DNA from 2 places in the Oceanisphaera sediminis genome. Region 2 is predicted to be linked to the other one. Evidence: predicted binding sites of a transcription regulator. Region 2 holds the regulator's gene; the other holds the start of a gene.

Region 1 (4,838 bases), on a different contig from region 2:
CAGTTACGCCAGGGTCAGCATGCGGCGGCCGGCCAGCCGCTGATGGCGCTGATTTCCGATCAGGCCTGGGTGAGTGCGGACTTGCGTGAAAAAAGCCTGCGCCATGTGCAGAGCGGCACCCCGGTTGACATCATCTTCGATGCCCTGCCGGGGCAAATCTTCGCCGGCCACGTTACCAGTATCGACAGCGGCGTCAGGGAAGGTCAGCAGGCGGCCGACGGGCTGCTGGCCCAGCCGGTCAATTCCGATCGCTGGGTACGCGACGCCCAGCGGCTGCGCACCCATATTGCACTGGATGATGCCTGGCCACCGCTGGCCACCGGCGCCAAGGCCACGGTGCAGCTGTATCCGGTCGACAACCCGGTGCTGAACGGCCTGGCCGCCATGCAGGCGCGGGTGGTCAGCCTGCTGCGTTACCTGTACTGAGGAGACAAGCATGGAACTGACCCCGGATCGGCTGCGCGTTTGTCTGCGTATCGCCTTTGGCAGTGCCGCCGGTATGCTGATCGCCAAGATGATGAACTGGAACTTCGGGGTTTTCTTCACCGTCTACCCCATGCTGTTGCTGGGCATGGTGCCGGTGCTGAACCGCTTCGTCAGCCTGCAGTTCATCGGCTCGTCGCTGCTGACCTCGCTCGAGATCATGGTGCTGCCCGGCCTGCTGAATCATTGGCCGCCGGCCTTTACGGTGGTGGTGTTCTGCCTGTTTCTGGGCCGGTTTCTGTTGATGGCCAGGGGGCCCATGCTGCTGTTTGGGGCCTCGGGTTGCGTCAGCCTCAGCATCATGCTGCATTTTTCCAGCTACCGGCAGTTCGACCTGGCCGACATGGCGATGAGCAATATCACCGCCTCGGTGTTATCGGTAGCGCTGGCATACATCGCCTACGCGGTGCTGCCGAATCGCGAGCCGCCGGTGGCGCGGGCGCTGCCCGCCAAAAGCGATAATATCATCCGTCATCAGGCGCTGCTGGGCGCCATAGTGGCGACCCTCAGTTTTACGGTGTTTCAGACAGTCGATCTGGTGGACTCGCTCTCGGCCCAGGTGGCGACGGTGCTGGTGCTGTTTCCCATGAGCTTTGTCGGGGCGGTGCAGTCGGGTCGTCAGCGTTGCATCGGCACCCTGCTCGGCTGTGCGCTGGGGCTGCTGACTCAGCTGTTTTTATACAGCTATTATCACAACCTGCTGTTGCTGACGCTGTCATTCTGGCTGTGCGCCATGGTGTTTGCACGCTGGCATGTAAAGGAAGGCATGCCCGGGGTTGGCTTTGCCGGTCTGACCACGGTGGGCATTCTATTCGGCCAGTATGTGTCACCGGAGCACGATCTGGTGTACAGCGCCCTGTACCGGATGAGCTCGATGACCATCGCTATTCTGCTGACCCTGTGCTGTGTGTATCTGGTGCACAAGGTGCTCAATCTTTTTCCTTCTACCCGACATGAGATTCTGGGGTGAGGGGTGAGGGGTGAGGGGTGAGGGGTGAGGAGTACGTCAGAGGCAACCTTGTTGCCTCTGGACTATGGCTCCAAAATACGACCAGACAACAAACAAAAAAAGGCCCGGTTTCCCGGGCCTTTCACTTTCCAGCTTATAGCTGACAGCTTACCGCTTAAACGGAATAGTACAGGTCGTATTCCAGCGGGTGCGTCGCCATGTTGATGGTTTCGGTTTCAACACGCTTGTACTTGATGTAGGCGTCGATGAACTCGTCGCTGAATACACCACCGCGGGTCAGGAACTCGCGATCCTGGTTCAGGTTGTCCAGTGCGTTGTCCAGAGACACGGCGACAGTCGGGATCTCGGCGGCTTCTTCGGCCGGCAGATCGTACAAGTCCTTGTCCATGGCATCGCCCGGGTGGATCTTGTTCTGAATACCGTCCAGGCCGGCCATCAGCAGCGCGGCGAAGCACAGGTACGGGTTGGCAGCCGGATCCGGGAAGCGGGTCTCGATACGACGAGCCTTGGGCGAGCCAACCAGCGGGATACGGATAGAGGCAGAACGGTTACGAGCCGAGTAGGCCAGCATAACAGGGGCTTCAAAGCCGGGTACCAGACGCTTGTAGGAGTTGGTGGCCGGGTTGGTGATGGCGTTCAGGGCGCGGGCGTGCTTGATGATACCGCCGATGTAGAACAGCGCGGTTTCAGACAGGCCACCGTACAGGTCGCCGGCGAACAGGTTTTCACCGTTCTTGGCCAGAGACTGGTGTACGTGCATGCCGGAACCGTTATCACCGACCAGCGGCTTGGGCATGAAGGTGGCGGTCTTGTTGAAGGCATGCGCTACGTTGTGAACCACATACTTGTAGATCTGAATTTCATCGGCCTTCAGGGTCAGGGTGTTGAACTTGCAGGCAATTTCGTTCTGGCCGGCCGTCGCCACCTCGTGGTGGTGCGCTTCAACCACCAGGCCCATCTCTTCCATCACCAGACACATGGCGGAACGGATGTCGTGGGAGGAGTCGATAGGAGCAACCGGGAAGTAGCCGCCCTTAACGCCGGGACGGTGACCCTTGTTGCCTTCGGCATATTCGCTGCCGGAGTTCCACTTGGCTTCTGAATCATCAATCTTGAAGAAGCTGCCGGCCATGTCGGTATGGAAGCGCACGTCGTCAAACATGAAGAATTCGGGCTCGGGACCGATCAGCACGGTGTCGGCGATGCCGGTAGACACCAGGTATTCTTCGGCGCGGCGGGCGATGGAGCGCGGGTCACGGTCATAGCCCTGCATGGTGCCCGGCTCGAGCACGTCACAGCGAATGTTCATGGTCGCGTCTTCGGTGAAGGGGTCCATCACCGCAGAAGCCGGATCGGGCATCAGTACCATGTCGGATTCGTGAATGGTCTTCCATGCGGTCATGGAAGAGCCATCGAACATCTTGCCTTCTTCAAAGAAGTCGTCGTTTATCTGATTGACCGGAATGCTGATATGCTGCTCTTTACCCTTGATATCGGTAAAGCGCAGATCGATGAATTTGACATCGTGTTCCTTGATCATGTCCATTACGTTTTCTACTGACATGGATTTCGACCTCCAAAAATAATCATCCTAGGGTTTGATGAACAAATTCATCAATTGCCATCGCTACAGATAAATACAAAGCGAAAACTGTGCCAGTTTGCCAAATGCTTGTCACACTGGTGTTTATCCTGATGTAAGAGAACCAATGACCGTTTTGATGCACTAAATTGGTGCATTAGTGGATCCTTTTGGTGCAGTAAGGCGCCGGCGCCGATCATCATGGTGCATTAAAAGCCCCTTGGGAAGTTGTCGAGCAGTAATTTTCAATTCTGCTAGGCAGATCCGAGGTGGGCGAGTAAAATGACGACGATTTTTTATCCACCCCCGGTATTTTGAGGCAGGAATGTTAGATAACTTACGTAATATCGCAATCATCGCGCACGTCGACCACGGTAAAACCACCCTGGTAGACAAGCTTCTGCAGCAGTCCGGCACGCTGGAAAGCCGTGGCGAAGCGGAAGAGCGAGTCATGGACTCCAATGACATAGAGCGGGAGCGCGGCATTACCATTCTTGCCAAGAACACCGCTATTCGCTGGACCGCTCCCGACGAGCAGGCATACCGCATCAACATCGTGGACACCCCGGGACACGCCGATTTCGGTGGTGAAGTGGAACGTGTTATGTCTATGGTTGACTCGGTACTGCTGCTGGTCGATGCGCAGGAAGGTCCCATGCCGCAGACTCGCTTCGTGACCCAGAAGGCATTTGCCCAGGGCCTGAAGCCCATCGTGGTCATCAACAAGGTCGATAAGCCGGGCGCGCGTCCCGACTGGGTACTGGACCAGATTTTCGATCTGTTCGATAACCTGGGTGCAACCGACGACCAGCTCGACTTCCAGGTTATTTATGCTTCCGGCATCAACGGTTGGGCAAGCCTGGATGTAGATGCGCCAGAACCGGACATGACCGCGCTGTTCCAGACCATCGTCGACCAGGTTCCGGCACCCGATGCCGATCTGGAAGGTCCGCTGCAGATGCAGATCTCCCAGCTGGATTATTCCTCTTATGTCGGTGTTATCGGCATCGGCCGCATCAAGCGCGGTACCGTTCGCGTCAACCAGCAGGTCACCGTCATCGGTGCCGATGGTCAGACTCGTAACGGTAAAGTGGGCATGGTCATGGGCTATCTTGGCCTGCTGCGCACCGAAGCCACCGAAGGTAACGCCGGTGACATCGTGGCCGTTACCGGCCTGGGCGAGCTGAAAATCTCCGATACCATCTGTGCGCAAGGTTCAGTCGAAGCACTGCCGCCGCTGTCTGTTGACGAGCCGACCGTGACCATGACCTTCCAGGTCAACAACTCGCCGTTCGCCGGCCTCGATGGCAAGTACGTGACCTCACGTAACATCATGGAGCGTCTGACGTCCGAGCTGGTGCACAACGTGGCACTGCGTGTTGAGCAGGGCGCCGATCCGGACAAGTTCCGCGTATCCGGCCGTGGTGAACTGCACCTGGGCATCCTGATCGAAAACATGCGTCGTGAAGGCTACGAGCTGGCGGTATCTCGTCCGGAAGTTATTCTGAAAACAGAAAACGGCGTCAAGATGGAACCTTTCGAGAACCTGACCGTCGACGTGGAAGAAGAGCACCAGGGCTCCATCATGGAGAAGCTGGGTGAGCGTAAAGCCGAAATGACCGACATGGTGCCGGATGGCAAGGGTCGTGTCCGTATCGACTTTATCGTTCCCGCCCGTGGCTTGATCGGTTTCCAGACCGAATTCATGACCCTGACTTCCGGTTCCGGTCTGATGAACCACAGCTTCGACCACTACGGTCCGCATAAAGGCGGCACCATCGGTGCTCGTACCAACGGCGTACT
Region 2 (4,838 bases):
TAGCATCGGTGGCCTGCTGGCCCTCGGCCTGAGTCTGGCCGAGGCCAAAGAGGCAGACTTCAACCAGCCGGTGACCATCGATGCCGGTCGTCAGCTGGTGGAGCTGGTCGACAACAAGGTCACCTTCAGCGATCGGGTCGTGGTCAAACAAGGCACCATGGATGTGCAGGCCGACAAACTGGTGGTGATCCGCAACGACCAGGGCCTGCAATCGATGACCGCCCACGGCGCACCGGCCACCTACTATCAGGTGCTCGACAGCGGCCAGCCGGTCAAGGCCGAGGCCCGGGAAATCCACTACGATATGAAGGCACGCACCATCACCCTGCTGAAGGAAGCGAAGCTCACGCAAAACGACAATATCGTGACCGGCTACCGAATCCGCTACCATATCGACAAGGAGCAGATGGAAGCCGAAAGCCAGGGCGGAAAAGACCGCGTCACCACCATTTTTCTGCCCGAACAACTGCAGGACATAAATAAAAAAGAGACGCAGAACTGATCATGGCAACACTGAAAGCCCGCGGGCTGCAGAAAAGTTACAAGGGCCGCCAGGTGGTGGCCGATGTCAGCCTGACCGTCAACACCGGTCAGATCGTCGGCCTGCTCGGTCCCAACGGCGCCGGCAAGACCACCTCCTTCTACATGATAGTGGGCCTGGTACAGCGCGATGCCGGCAGCATCACCATCGACGAACAGGACATCAGCCATGAGCCCATGCATGTGCGAGCCCGGGCCGGTATCGGTTACCTGCCCCAGGAAGCGTCCATTTTTCGGCGCCTGAGCGTGGCCGACAACCTGATGGCGGTGCTCGAAACCCGCCAGGATCTGGATGCCGCCGGCCGCGACGAAAAAATGGAGCAGTTGCTGGAAGAGTTCAATATCACTCATATCCGCGACAGCGCCGGCATGAGCCTGTCCGGTGGCGAGCGCCGCCGGGTGGAAATAGCCCGGGCGCTGGCGGCCGATCCGCGTTTCATTCTGCTGGATGAGCCCTTCGCCGGGGTCGATCCCATCTCGGTGATCGATATCAAGAAAATCATCCTGCACCTGCGTGATCGCGGCCTGGGCGTGCTGATTACCGACCATAACGTGCGTGAGACCCTCGATGTCTGCGAACGGGCCTACATTGTCAGCCACGGTCATCGTATCGCCGCCGGCACACCGACCGAAATACTCGCGAACGAGCAGGTCAAGAAAGTCTATCTTGGTGAACAATTCAGCCTCTGAGCTGGCCCGCTGAAGACCCATGCGGTTGACATAGAAGGACTTTTCTACAATGAAGCCAACTCTTCAGTTACGTCTGGGGCAGCAACTGACCATGACCCCCCAGCTGCAACAGGCCATTCGCCTGCTGCAGCTGTCGAGCCTGGAGCTGCAGCAGGAAATTCAGCTGGCCCTGGAAAACAATCCCCTGCTGGAGCAGGAAGAGCCGGACAGCATAGAAGTGGCCGACGGTGGCAGCGACGAGCAAATGGCTGCCGATACCTCCATGGAGCAAAGCCAGCTGTCCGACGAACTGCCGATGGACACTCATTGGGATGATATCTATACCGCCTCCTCCGGCAGCAGTGGTAACGGCGGCCTGCCCGAAGGAATGGAAGATACCGTCTATCAGGGAGAAACCACCGAAACGCTGCAGGATTACCTGCTGTGGCAGATGCAGCTGACCCCCTTTAGTGAAACCGATCAGGCCATCGCCCTGGCCATTATCGACGCCATCGATGACGCCGGTTATCTGACCCAGGATCTGGAAGATATCCTCGCCGCCGTCTCCGGTGGCGACCAGGAAATCGAGGCAGACGAGGTGGAAGCGGTGTTGAAGCGCATTCAGCACTTCGACCCTGTCGGCGTCGCCGCCCGCAGCGTGCAGGAATGCCTGCGCATTCAACTCGAGCACTTTCCCGCCGACACTCCCTGGCTGAACGAGGCCCGTCTGGTGCTTGAGCAACACATGGATCTGCTCGGCAACCGGGACTATCGCACCCTGCAACGTAAAACCAGGCTGAAGGAAGAAGAACTCAGGGATGTGCTGGCCCTGATCCAGCAGCTGGAGCCCAGGCCCGGCAACAGCGTGATTCAGAGCAGTTCCGAGTACGTGATCCCGGATGTGGTGGTGACCAAACGCCAGGACGTCTGGGTTGCCGAACTCAATCATGACGCCATGCCCAAGGTACGGCTGAATCAGACCTACGCCGCCATGGCGCGCCAGCCCAGAAACAGTGAAGACGGCCAGTTTATTCGTAACCATTTGCAGGATGCCAAATGGTTTATCAAGAGCCTGGAAAGCCGAAATGAGACCTTGCTCAAGGTTGCCAATTGTATTGTTGAACAACAACAGGCATTCTTTGAGTACGGGCCCGAGGCCATGAAGCCGATGGTGCTGAATGATGTGGCCGAAGCGGTGGAAATGCACGAATCCACCATCTCCCGAGTGACCACGCAGAAATTCATGCATACCCCCAGAGGGGTGTTCGAGCTGAAGTATTTTTTCTCCAGCCATGTGGGTACCGACAGTGGCGGAGAATGTTCGTCGACGGCAATTCGCGCCCTGATCAGGAAACTGGTCGGTGCGGAAAACCCGGCCAAGCCACTGAGCGACAGTAAAATTGCCCAGTTGCTGGCCGAACAGGGGATACAGGTGGCCAGGCGGACCATCGCCAAGTACCGGGAGTCGCTGGCCATCCCCCCTTCCAATCAGCGTAAGCGCCTGATGTAAAGGCAGATCTAGAAGGAAGACGATATGCAAATAAATCTGACTGGACACCATGTAGAAGTCACCGATTCCCTGCGTGACTATGTGAACAGCAAGTTTGCCCGACTGGAGCGTCACTTCGACAACATCACCAATGTACACGTCGTCCTCACCCTGGAAAAATTGCAGCAGGTGGCCGAAGCCAAAATGCATCTCAGCGGCGGTGAAATTTTTGCCAACGCCCAACATGACGACATGTACGCCGCCATCGATGGCTTGATCGACAAGCTCGATCGCCAGATCATCAAACACAAAGAGAAGCTCAAGCAAAAATAACCATGGAAGTCGCCGACATACTGAGCAGGGACTGCACCCGCAGTGCAGTCCCCTGCACGAGCAAAAAACGAGCTCTCGAAATCATCAGCGAGCTGGCCGCCCTGCATCTCGATATCAGCAGCCAGCAGCTGTTCGACTGCCTGCTGGCCCGGGAAAAAATGGGCAGCACCGGCATCGGCAACGGTATTGCCATTCCCCATGGCCGTATCAGCAATGACAACCAGGCGACGGCGGTGCTACTCACCTTTGCCGAGCCGGTGGAGTTTGATGCCATTGACAATCAGCCCGTAGGCCTGGTATTCGCCCTGCTGGTACCGGAACAAGAATGTAAGCAGCATCTCAAGACGCTGTCATTGATTGCCGAAAAGCTCAGCAACAAACAGGTCTGCAAGCAGTTGCGCCAGGCCGGCAGCGATGACGAGCTCTATCACATCATGGTGTCTTCCTGAGGAGAACAATATGCAGCTGGTGATCGTCAGTGGTCGTTCGGGCTCGGGTAAAACCGTGGCCCTGCGTGTGCTCGAGGATCTGGGTTATTACTGTGTCGACAACCTGCCCGTCGAGCTGCTGCCCGAGCTGGTACAGATGCGTCGGCGCGAACCCGGTGAGGTGGCGGTCAGCATCGATGTACGCAACCTGCCCGACAGTGCCGACAAACTGGAAGCCTGTCTGGCCGACATCGGCGCCATGGAAGGGGTCAGCCTGTCCAGTATTTTTATCGACGCGGACAATGCCGCCCTGATCCGTCGCTTCGGCGACACTCGCCGGCTGCACCCCTTGTCTCGTCACAGCCTGACCCTGGACGAAGCCATCCGTCAGGAAACCCACCTGCTGGCGCCTCTGTCTTCCACCGCCGATCTGCGTATCGACACTTCCGATCTCAGTATTCACGATCTGAGCGAAATTATCCGCGCCCGTATTCTCGGCAAGAAGGAACGGGAACTGAACTGGGTATTCGAGTCTTTCGGCTACAAATACGGTATTTCTCAGGATGCGGATTTCGTGTTCGATGCCCGCTTTCTGCCCAACCCCCACTGGATAGCCGAGTTGCGCCCTTTCAGCGGCCAGGACGAGCCGGTCGCCAGCTACCTGAGCAGCCAGCCCGAGGTCACCAAATACCTGTGGCAGATTGAAAACCTGCTGGTCACCTGGATGCCGCACCTGGAACGCAACAACCGCAGTTACGTGACCGTCGCCATCGGTTGTACCGGTGGCAAGCACAGATCCGTGTATATCGTCGAGCAGCTCGCACAGATATTCCGGCAAATGGGCAAAAGCGTACAACTGCGCCACCGGACCCTGGAAAAGCAACATGACTAGAATCGAGCGGGATCTGCAAATCGTCAACAAGCTCGGGCTCCATGCCCGAGCCGCCATTCAGCTGGTACAGTTAACCCAGCAATTCGATGCCACCGTGACCGTTTGCAACCAGGAAAAACAGGCCCCGGCCAACAGCGTCATGGGCTTGCTGATGCTGGAAACCGCCCAAGGGCACGCCATTCGCGTCGTTGCCGAAGGGCCGGATGCAGAAGCAGCCATGAACGCCGTCTCCCGCCTGGTCGCCGACCGCTTCAACGAATCAGAATAATTCCCCTATCGCCTTCCCCCCGCAGAAGGCTGGAGTCCGGATGACAGAATCATTAGAAAAGCCAAGAACGCAGGATCATCTGGACACCATTACCCAGGCGCTGAACAGCGGCATGTTCGTGCACGTTCGCCGCATGCTGCAACAGATGCGCCCCGGCGACGTCGCCTGGCTGCTGGAGTCCTCTCCCTCTCCCAGTCGCAAGGTATTGTGGCAGCTGAT

What was found. The regulator sigma-54, encoded in region 2, starts transcription at its own class of promoters, with help from an activator protein. The targets are predictions, from matches to a motif close to TGGCACNGTTTTNGCTT.
Region 1: glnA (glutamate--ammonia ligase) is a predicted target of sigma-54. The motif match lies at 3,096-3,112, and genes of this name have one in related genera.

Annotation. Positions count from the first base shown of each region.
Region 1 is NZ_BAABDS010000026.1:68,127-72,964, forward strand. It holds gene ABD827_RS08300 (HlyD family secretion protein) at 1-426, shown strand, start outside; gene ABD827_RS08305 (DUF2955 domain-containing protein) at 437-1,453, shown strand; gene glnA (glutamate--ammonia ligase) at 1,608-3,017, opposite strand; gene typA (translational GTPase TypA) at 3,361-4,838, shown strand, end outside.
Region 2 is NZ_BAABDS010000038.1:47,756-52,593, reverse strand. It holds gene lptA (lipopolysaccharide transport periplasmic protein LptA) at 1-502, shown strand, start outside; gene lptC (LPS export ABC transporter periplasmic protein LptC) at 1-3, shown strand, start outside; gene lptB (LPS export ABC transporter ATP-binding protein) at 505-1,230, shown strand; gene ABD827_RS12695 (RNA polymerase factor sigma-54) at 1,280-2,719, shown strand; gene hpf (ribosome hibernation promoting factor) at 2,744-3,031, shown strand; gene ptsN (PTS IIA-like nitrogen regulatory protein PtsN) at 3,034-3,480, shown strand; gene rapZ (RNase adapter RapZ) at 3,491-4,351, shown strand; gene ABD827_RS12675 (HPr family phosphocarrier protein) at 4,344-4,619, shown strand; gene mgtE (magnesium transporter) at 4,660-4,838, shown strand, end outside.